3 regions of the Duganella caerulea genome follow, and region 1 is predicted to be linked to each of the others. Evidence: predicted binding sites of a transcription regulator. Region 1 holds the regulator's gene; each other region holds the start of a gene.
What was found. Region 1 encodes FliA, which starts transcription of late flagellar genes. Its sites were predicted from a motif close to CTAAAGTTTNNNNNNNNNNNGCCGNTA; they were not measured.

Region 1 (3,271 bases):
CGGCACTTCCGTCACCGTATCCGGAATACCGGACAAGATCGTGACCGCCACGCGGCGATTGCGCGCGCGGCCGATCGGATTGTCGTTCGACGCCACCGGCACGTTCGAGCTGAAGCCCACCGCGGTCAAACGCTCCGGCGCCACGCCGGCATCGATGAACAGCCGCACCACGCTGCTGGCGCGCACCGCCGACAGTTCCCAGTTGGACGGGAACAGCGCGTTGCGGATCGGCTGGTTGTCGGTATGGCCTTCCACCTGCACCTTGTGGTCGTCGCTCTTGAGCAGGCCGGCCACGGCGCGCAGCGCCTCGGTCGACTCGCTGGTCAATCGCGCGTCGCCCGGATCGAACAGCACCGAGGCGTTGATCTCGACGCTGACGCCGCGGCTGTTCTGCGTGACGCGCACCTTGCCCTCCTTGACCAGCGGCGCCAGCGTGGACAACAAGTCCTGCGCCAGCTTGGTCATCTGGGTTTTTTCCTTGCGCAGCAGCTCGGCGTGGCGCCGCAGGTTGGGATTGGGGATGGGCACATTGGGCACCTCGGTGTTGACCGGCTTGGCCGAGCCGGCGCCGCCGAAGGCGTCCCCCAGCGCGACCGACAGCACCTTGTAGCGGCCGATATTGACCACCGAGATCGCATACATGACAACGAAGAAGGCGAACAGCAGCGTGATGAAGTCGGCGTAGGAAATCAGCCAGCGCTCGTGGTTCTCCGGCTCGTCGTCGAACTTCCTGCGCGCGCGGCGGTTCTGCATGTCAGTGTTCCCGCAGCAGCGTGGCGATGCGCTCGTCGATGACGCGCGTGTGGTCGCCGGTGGCGATGTCGTAGAACACGGCGGCGGCGATCTCCTGCTGGTGCACGGCCTGCGTGACGATCGCCTTGAGCTTGTTGGCGATCGGGTAGAACAACAGGTTGGCCAGGCCGACACCGTAGATGGTCGACACGAAGGCCACCGCGATGCCCGACCCCAGCTTGCTTGGATCGGTGAGGTTTTCCATCACGTGGATCAGGCCCAGCACCGCGCCCAGGATGCCGATGGTGGGCGAATAGCCGGCCGCCGATTCCCAGATGCGCACCGCCTGGCGCTCCTCGGTTTCGTAGGCGGTGATTTCGGTGTCGAGGATCTGGCGCAGCTTGTCGGGATTGATGCCGTCGACGATCAGGCGCAGGCCCTTGGTGTTGAACTGGTCCTTGGACGACAGCATGTAACGCTCCAGCGACAGCAGGCCGTCGCGGCGCGCCGCCAGGTTCCAGGCGTTGATGTCGCGCGCCAGCACGGCGCGGGTGTCGGCCGGCGGCGCGAACACCAGCCGCAGCATGCGCACGCCGCGCAGAAAAGTCTTGAAGCGGGTCTGCAGCATCACCGCGCCAAACGTGCCGATGACGACGATCGCGAACGCGGCCGGCTGCAGCAGCGAAGATAATCTTCCCCCCTCCAGCGTCTGGCCGACGACGATGCCGGCCAGCGCCAGCAGCACCCCGGCTACACTGGCCCAGTCCAAGACCGCTCCCGAAGTGAGGCGCGCAACCGCGCCACGGCCTGCGTATGCAGCTGCGATACGCGCGATTCCGATACGCCCATCACGGCGCCGATTTCTTTCAAGTTGAGCTCCTCTTCGTAGTACAGCCCCATCAGGATTTTCTCGCGCGGCGGCAGCGCGTCGATGGCGTCGATCACGGCCTGGCGGAAATCGCCGTCCAGCAGCGAGCGCAGCGGATCGCTCTCCTCGTCCGAGCAGTAACGGTCGAGGAAGCTGTCGTTGCCGTCGTCGTCGTGAAAATCTTCGTAGTACACCAGCTGGTGGCCGCCGCCGTCGGACAGCATTTCCTGATAGTCGGCCAGCGACAGCTTGAGCATCTTGGCCACTTCCGACTCGGTCGGCGGATGGCCGAGGCGCTGCTGCAGCGTGCTCATCGCGGTCTCGATCTTGCGCATGTTCTGGCGCATCGAGCGCGGCAGCCAGTCGCTGTTGCGCAGCTCGTCGAGCATGGCGCCGCGGATGCGCAGCACGGCGTAGGTTTCGAACTGGGCGCCATGCGTTTCCTCGTAACGGCTGATGGCGTCGAGCAGGCCGATCATCCCGGCTTGCACCAGATCGTCGACTTCGACGCTGGGCGGCAGTTTCGCCTTCATGTGATGGGCCAGGCGCTTGACCAACGGCATATGCTCCGTCAGCAAAGAATCCTTGTCCGCTTTCCCTTTGACCGTGTACATAGCCTGTTTATTATTGATTAAGCGCTAAAATTGTCATGCTCCCTTAACGGAAAGATGGCGAGCCCGCCAGCGCGAAGCGCCCCGCCAGTTGACGAAACGCGACCGAAGCCCCGGCCAGCGGAAACGCATCGACCACCGCACGCCCCAAGCGTGCGGCGCGCTGCAGGTACTCATCCGCCGGCACCGATCCCATCGAAACGAGGTTCACCGCGAGGTAACGGCTGGCTGCCTGTGCCATGTTATCGTATACCACCTTTGCTTCCGATTCGGAAGCCCCGGTGACCACAATTCCGAACGGCCGCCGTCCCAGTTCCTGGTTCAGGCGCTTGATCATACTGTACGCGGCCTTGATCGAGGTAGCGCTATTCGACACCTGCACCACGATTTCCGAGCTGGCCATGACCGGCACCGGGAAGGCCACGCCGTCGAACTCGCCGTCGACGATGACGATGCCGGTCTGCTTGGCCAGCACGTCGAAAGCCTTGGCCAGGCGGCGCGTCTCGTCCGGGCCGCTGCGCGGCACGCCGCGTGTCATCGACGCCACAGAGAACCCTTGCGGCACCTGGTGGATCACCTGGTTGAGCGCGCACTCCTGGCGCGCCACGTTGAGCAGGCTGGCGCCGCCGTCCACGCCCAGGCGCGAGGCCACGCCGTGGGCGCTGGCGCAGGCGTCGACCAGCAGCACGTCGTTGCCGGCGCGCGCCAGCGAGGCGCCCAGGTTGACCAGCATGGCGCCCTTGTCGTCCTGCGGCGTGGCCGACAGGAAGGTGACGATGCGGGGCTGCGGCCCCGCCAGCATGCGGCGCAGGCCCTCCGCCTGGTCGAAATCGAAATTAGCCAAGGTGCACCTCGCGCATCGCTGGTTCGCCGTTGCTCATCAGCAGAGGCAGTTCGGCGTCCAGGTATTGGGTGTTGACGGCGTCGCGTTTCAACTTGAAAGCGCGGTCGATCAGGTAGGCCGGATCGGCCAGGTGCAGGTCTTCCGGCACGCGCTGGCCGTTCGACACGTAGAACAGATTCAGTTTCTGGCGGATCACCACGTCCAGCACGTTGCCGA
Region 2 (3,271 bases), on a different contig from region 1:
ATCTGGTTGGTGGTCAGACCCGATACGGCGGCGGTGGTCAGCGCGACGATCTGGTTGGTCGACAGCGCGCCCACCTGGTCGGTGGTCAGGCCGGCCAATTGGTTGCTGCGCAGCGCGGCGATGTCGTTGGTCGACAGGCCGGCCAGGTCGGCGGTCTGGATCGCGCCGATGGCGTTGCTCGACAGGGCCGCCACTTGCGCGGTGCCCAGGCTGTTGATCTGGTTCGAGCTCAACGCGACAACCTGGTTGGTGCTCAGCACCGAGATGGCGGCCGTGCTCAGCGCGGCGATCGAGGCGGTGGCCAGCGAGGCGACCTGGCCGGTGGTCAGCGCGCTCACTTGCGCGGTGCTCAGGATGGCGATGGCGGCCACCTTGATGGCCGACAGGTCGGCCGTTTCCAGCGCGGCGATGTCGTTGGTCGACAGCGCGGCCACTTGCGCGGTACCCAGCGCGGCGGCTTCATTGGTGGTCAGCGCGACAACCTGGTTGGTGGTCAGCGCCTTGACCTGGGTGGCGCTCAGCGCGGCAATCGCGTTGGTCGACAGCGCGGCGAAGTCGTTGGTCGACAGCGCGGCCACGCCGTTGGTGCTCAGGCCGGCGGCCTGGGCGGCGGTCAGCACGCTGGCCTGGCCGGTGGTCAGGGCGACGATCTGGTTGGTGCTCAGGGCGCCGATTTGCGCCGAGCTCAATGCGGAGAACTGGTTGGTCGACAGCGCGCCCACCTGGTCGGTGGTCAGGCCGGCCAGCTGGCTGGTGCGCAGCGCGGCGATGTCGCCGGTGGACAGGCCGGCCAGGTCGGCGGTCTCGATGGCGCCGACGCTGTTGGCGGTCAGCGCGGCCACTTGCGCGGTGCTCAGGCTGGCGATCTGGTTCGAGGTCAGCGCCACGGCCTGGTTGGTGCTCAGCGCGGCGATGGCGGCGGTGCCCAGCGCGGCGATCGCGCCGGTCGCGAGCGAGGTGATCTGGCCGGTGCTCAGCGCGGCCACCTGGGCCGTGCTCAGCAGGGCGATCGAGGAAGTCTTGATGGCGGCCAGGTCGCCGGTTTCCAGCGCGCCGATGGCGTTGGTGGTCAGCGCGGCGATCTGCGCCGAGGTCAGTTGCGCGGCCTGGTTGCTCGACAGCGCCACCACTTGATTGGTGGTCAGGGCCTTGATCTGGCCGGCGCTGATGCCGCCGATCGCGGCGGTCGACAGCGCGGCGATGTCGTTGGTCGACAGCACGGCGAAGCTGGCGCTCTGCAGGGCGCCGACTTGGGTCGAGCTCAGCGCGCCGATCTGTTGCGTGGTCAGGAACGCGGCCTGGGTGGTGGTGATGCCGCCGGCCAGCTGGGCGGTGGTAAAGGCGGGAATCTGCGAAGTCGTGAACGCGGCCAGCTGGTCAGAACTGAACGCCGCGATGTCGGCAGTCGCCAGCGTGATGATCTGGGAAGTACTGAGACTGGCAAGCTGCGCAGTGGTAAAAGTGGTCGCGAAACTCATTCTAAATTCTCCTGGAGGTACTGCGCTGTCAGCTCAGAAAGCAACCCGACCGCTAGGCGGACGCCCGCGTTCGAGCCCTGTCATGGAATATGTTGCTATTTTTTACATCTTTTTTAGTGCTACCGGGAAAAACCGGCCAGTACTGTACATAACGACGGAATTTTGACTTTCATTAAGTAAACTTTTTTCCGGTAACACTTTACGTCGCGCTCCGGCCGCGCTGGCGGCGGAGTTTCAATAGAGCATTATATCTTACTTAATTTCTCAAAAGAATTTTTTTAAGCGCTGTCGCGGCCCCGCAACCTGTCGTTCCGCCATGTTTAATCATTAAGACAGTTATCGGATCGGGATGGCAAGACGCTATTTGCGTTAGAGAAATGTATCCACAAGGATATTTTGCATCGGGCGTGTGACAAGCGCGTGACCGGTGCATAATCGCCACTCCCTCACCCGACTGGAGACCGACCCATGAACCAATTCCGCCCCCTCATCCTGCTGAGCCTGGCCGGCGCGCTGTGCCTGGCCGCCGGCCAGGCCGCCGCCCAGGCGCCGCTGGCCGCCGCCGCCGTGGCCGACGCCGGCCGCCCGGACGCCGACAAGGCGCGCGACGCCGACCGCAAGCCGGCCGAGATGCTGGCCTTCGCCCAGGTCCAGCCGGGCCAGACGGTGGTGGACTACTTCCCCGGCCGCGGCTACTTCACCCGCCTGTTCAGCGCGGCGGTCGGGCCGCAGGGATCGGTGTACGCGGCGGCGCCGCAGGTGTGGGTGGACAAGCTCAAGGGCAAGCCGCTGCCGCCGCCGGTGTCGGCCGAGCCGGGCCGCGGCAACGTGCACGAGACGGTCGCCGCCGCCTCGCTCAACGTGCCGGTCAAGGCCGACCTGGTGTGGACCTCGCAGAACTACCATGACATCCGCATCTGGGGCGGCGCGGCCGCCACGGCCGAGCTGAACAAGGCGGTGTTCGACGCCCTCAAGCCGGGCGGCCACTATATTGTGCTGGACCACGCGGCCCAGCCGGGCCTGGACGAGGCCGGCATGGCCAAGCTGCACCGCATCGACGAGGCGCTGGTCAAGAAGGAAGTATTGGCGGCCGGCTTCGTGCTGGACGGCGAATCGCAGGCGCTGCGCAATCCCAAGGACGACCGCGGCGCGCAGGTGTTCGAGACCGGCATCCGCGCCCACACCGACCAGTTCATCCTGCGTTTCCGCAAGCCCTGATCGACGCCGGCGGGCGCCCCGGCCAGCGGCACAGCCGGCCGGGATCCCGCGCGCCTAGGCCGCTCAGGCCGGCGGCGCGCGCCGCCGCCAGGCCAGCACGGCGGCGGTGGCCGCCAGCAGCGCCAGCGCCACCATATTGAGCACCACCACCGCGCCGTGGAAGCGCAGCACCAGGCCGACGCTGACGCCGGCCTTGACCGCGAACTGCCAGCCGCCGTCCAGCGGGTACACGGCCACCAGCTGCAGCGCGTAGTACAGCAGGCCGCCCCACAGGCCGGCCTGCCAGCGCTTGAGCGACAGCACCGCCGACAGGAAGCCCAGCAGGGCCGCGCCGTACAGCACCGGCAGCGCGTCGGCCGGCTGGCGCTCGCCGAGCAGGCCCAGGCTCACGCCCAGCGCCAGCGCGCTGTTGAGCAGCAGCACCCGCGCCACCCACTTCTCGAATTCCCGCATCATTTATTCAGTCCGTTCATCCGGTTCAGCCGAAGCGCGCCTGGTAGTCGCTGGGCACCACGCCCAGCTGGGCGGCAAACGCGCGCCGCAGATTGTACTCGCTGCCGAAGCCGCTCTGGCTG
Region 3 (3,271 bases), on a different contig from region 1:
GGGAATCTGGCGCAGCACTTCCTTGGTGGTCTGGTCGATCACCTTGACCACGGTGCGCTTGGTGTCGCTGTCGACCGAGAATTCCAGGCCTTGCGACTTGGCCTGCGCCGACTTGTTCAGCTGCGACACGGCGTGGTTGACCTGCTCCAGCGTCGGTACGTTGGCCGGGCCCTTGACGGCAGCCGCCGTTTCCACGGCAGTAGCAGGTGCGCGCGCGGCGCCTTGCGCAGCGACATCGCCGCCAGCGGCTGTGGCCGGGCGGTCTACTGGGCGGGCCTGGGTGGCCGAGCCGATGGTATCGATAGTCATGATGCTTCCTTTGTGAAAAATCCCCGACTGAATAAATCAGCCGGGGAACCTAGTCAGGGTGACCTTGTCGGGTCAATCCTTCCCCGGATTTTAGCCACGCAGCAGGGACAGCACGCCGTTCGGCAGCGAGTTGGCCTGGGCCAGGATGGCGGTACCGGCTTGTTGCAGGATCTGGCCGCGGGTCAGGTTGGCCGTTTCCGACGCGAAGTCGGTATCTTGAATCCGGCTACGCGAAGCGGACAAGTTCTCCGTCGTCGTGTTCAGGTTCGAGATGGTCGAAGCGAAACGGTTCTGGATCGCACCCAGTGCAGCGCGGTTGCTGTTGACCTGGTTCAGCGCGGAGTCGATGCTCAGCAGTGCGGCATTGGCACCGGCCACGGAGCTGACGTCGATCTTGGCAACCGATTGCAGGTCGGAGCCGGTCGAGGCGGCGACGATGTCGGTTGGGCCGCTCGACGCTAAGGTAAAGCCCGAATCGGACGAGAAGTCCAGGTGGCCGCCGACCGTAGCCTGGGTGCCGGAGGCGGCGAAAGCCGATTCCGCAGCACGGACCGCAGCAACCGAACCATTGGCCGGTTTGTCGATACCGCGCAAGACCGCACCGCTCAGCGAATCAGTGGCTGCGTCGCCGTTGGTATTGGTAATCTGAATATCGGCGCCCGACGAGTTGGTCAGTTGGATTTCCTTGGCATTGGTGGTGGCGTTGACCTTGATCGATGCGCTGATACCCGTAGTACCCACTTGAGCGTTGATCGCTTGGGCAACCGCCGACAAATCACCGCCCTTTACCTTGGCCGAAATCGTCACGGCGGTCGAGTTGGCGTCCGATTCGATCGAGTTGTCACCGCGCAGAGTGAATTGCAGCGAACCATCTTTGATCGCCACACCGCCGGCACCGCTCAGGGTTGCGGTGGTGCTGGCAGTCGCCTTGACGCCACTGGTCGCGCTCAGGCCGTTGACGTTGGCGGCGATACGCTTGGCGCTGTCGCCGGCGGTGACGGCCACGGTGCTGGTGGTGCCCGTGCCGGATGTGAACGTCAGGGTCTGGGCCTGCGTTTCGTTGGCGCCGGTGGCGGTGGATGCCGAGGCATTGCCAGCGGCATCGCCGTAAAGCGCAGCCAGCGTATTGTTGCCGATATCGGTGGCCTTGGCCGATTGGACGCCAATATTGATGGTCTGGCCGGAATTGGCGCCGACCTGGAACTGGGCCGAGGTCAGCGAACCGTCCAGCACGTTCTGGCCGTTGAACTGGGTGGTGTTGGCCACGCGGTCCAGCTCGTTCGACAGGGCCGACACCTCGCCCTGGATCGACTTGCGGTCCGAATCCGAGTTGGTGCCGTTGGCGGACTGGACTGCCAGTTCGCGGATACGTTGCAGCAGATCGCCTGCGGTGCTCAAGCCACCCTCGGCCGTTTGCGCCAGCGAGATGCCGTCGTTGGCGTTACGTGCTGCCTGGGTATTGCCGCGAATTTGCGAGGTGAAGCGCTCGGAAATCGCCAGGCCGGCGGCGTCGTCTTTTGCGCTGTTGATGCGCAAACCGGAAGACAGGCGTTGCAGGGAAGTCGACAGCGAGGCTTGCGACGTGGTCAGGTTACGTTGCGAATTCAGCGATGCAATATTAGTGTTAATGACTTGTGCCATGATGTTTCTCCAGACTTAATACTTCGATTCGGCGATATGCTCAGTTCCCATTGGTCTGTCTCCACATTCCGAGACATTCAAACCGCTGTTGTAACTGGTAACGGTTGCCCAGAGGGAAAATTAAGGGGCAAAAAGCCGGGAAATTTTCTACATCAGGCCTAAAGTTCATTGCCGATGCCCGTTTAAACGACCGCGTTCGCGGAATCTTTAGGGCAAAAATAATTATTTTTCGGCCTTGTTTTTGGGCAAAAAAAAGCCCGGCGGGCGCCGGGCTGGAATAAAAATGACAATAAACGGGGCTAATCGGCCACCACCACCCGGTTTTTGCCGGTCTGCTTGGCGGTGTACATGGCCTTGTCGGCGCGCTTGACCAGCTCGGTCTGCTCCTCGTTGGGACGGCGCAGCGCCACCCCGGCCGAGAAGGTGATCAGCACCTTCTCGTTATCGTGCAGGAAGAAGTGCTTGGTCAGCTCGCGCTGCAAACGGGTCATCGTGCTGGCGGCCGCCTCGACCGAGGTCTCCGGCATCAGGATCAGGAATTCCTCGCCACCGAAGCGGGCGATCACGTCCATCGAGCGCAGCGTGTCCTTGACGATCTTGACCAGATGCTTGAGCGCGGCGTCGCCGGCGATGTGGCCGTAGGTGTCGTTGAGCTTTTTGAAATCGTCCAGGTCGAGGATGGCGATGCACAGCGGCGTGCCGCGGCGGTCGGCGCGCGCGGTCTCGCGCTCGAACACATCGTCCAGGCCCCGGCGGTTGAGGCTGCCGGTCAGCTGGTCTTCGCGCACCAGCTCGCTCAAATGCTGCAGCTTGGCTTCCAGCGCGTGGATGCGGTTCTCGGCGTCCTGCACCTCCTGGCGCGCCAGGACCATCTTGTCGCGCGCCTTGAGCGCCTCGCTCTGCACCAGCCGGGTTTCCTTGAGCACCTCGTCGAGGATGTTGTTGAGCTCGGCGATGTTGTCGGCCTTGCTGATCTTTTCCGAATAGCCGCCGATCTTCTCGTGGAAGTCGCCGGTCGAGGCCGCCACCTGGCCGAGACGGTCGATGAAGGTCATCATCATGTTCTTGACGGTGAGCTTGACGTCCGACAGGCTGTGCTTGAGCTGGCCCTGCTTGTAGATCACTTCCTTCAGGCTGCGCGTGGCTTCCTCCAGCGCGCGCACGTCGATCGGGCCGGTGATCAGGTTCTGCACCGACTCGATCTGGCCGCGCAGCCAGCTGTCGTCGTCAAGCAACTCGCTGACGTTCTCCAGCAGCAGCTTGAACAGGCGCAGCAGCAGTTCCTGCTGCTCGCCGCTGTCGCCGCCGCGCAGCTCGATCT

Region 2: a site for FliA is predicted at 1,628-1,654, ahead of ACUJB0_RS30525 (SPM autocatalytic domain-containing protein). Genes of this name have one in related genera too.
Region 3: a site for FliA is predicted at 2,135-2,161, ahead of ACUJB0_RS30570 (flagellin N-terminal helical domain-containing protein). Genes of this name have one in related genera too.

Annotation. Positions count from the first base shown of each region.
Region 1 covers NZ_BPWJ01000004.1:24,284-27,554, forward strand. Annotated here, with positions in the region: gene motD (flagellar motor protein MotD) at 1-753, opposite strand, end outside; gene ACUJB0_RS12935 (flagellar motor protein) at 755-1,501, opposite strand; gene ACUJB0_RS12940 (RNA polymerase sigma factor FliA) at 1,483-2,214, opposite strand; gene ACUJB0_RS12945 (MinD/ParA family ATP-binding protein) at 2,258-3,055, opposite strand; gene flhF (flagellar biosynthesis GTPase FlhF) at 3,048-3,271, opposite strand, start outside.
Region 2 covers NZ_BPWJ01000018.1:59,210-62,480, forward strand. Annotated here, with positions in the region: gene ACUJB0_RS30525 (SPM autocatalytic domain-containing protein) at 1-1,478, opposite strand, end outside; gene ACUJB0_RS30530 (class I SAM-dependent methyltransferase) at 1,947-2,696, shown strand; gene ACUJB0_RS30535 (hypothetical protein) at 2,760-3,152, opposite strand; partial or broken gene ACUJB0_RS30540 (GlxA family transcriptional regulator) at 3,175-3,271, opposite strand, start outside.
Region 3 covers NZ_BPWJ01000019.1:4,363-7,633, forward strand. Annotated here, with positions in the region: gene ACUJB0_RS30565 (flagellar protein FlaG) at 1-309, opposite strand, end outside; gene ACUJB0_RS30570 (flagellin N-terminal helical domain-containing protein) at 400-1,950, opposite strand; gene ACUJB0_RS30575 (GGDEF domain-containing protein) at 2,250-3,271, opposite strand, start outside.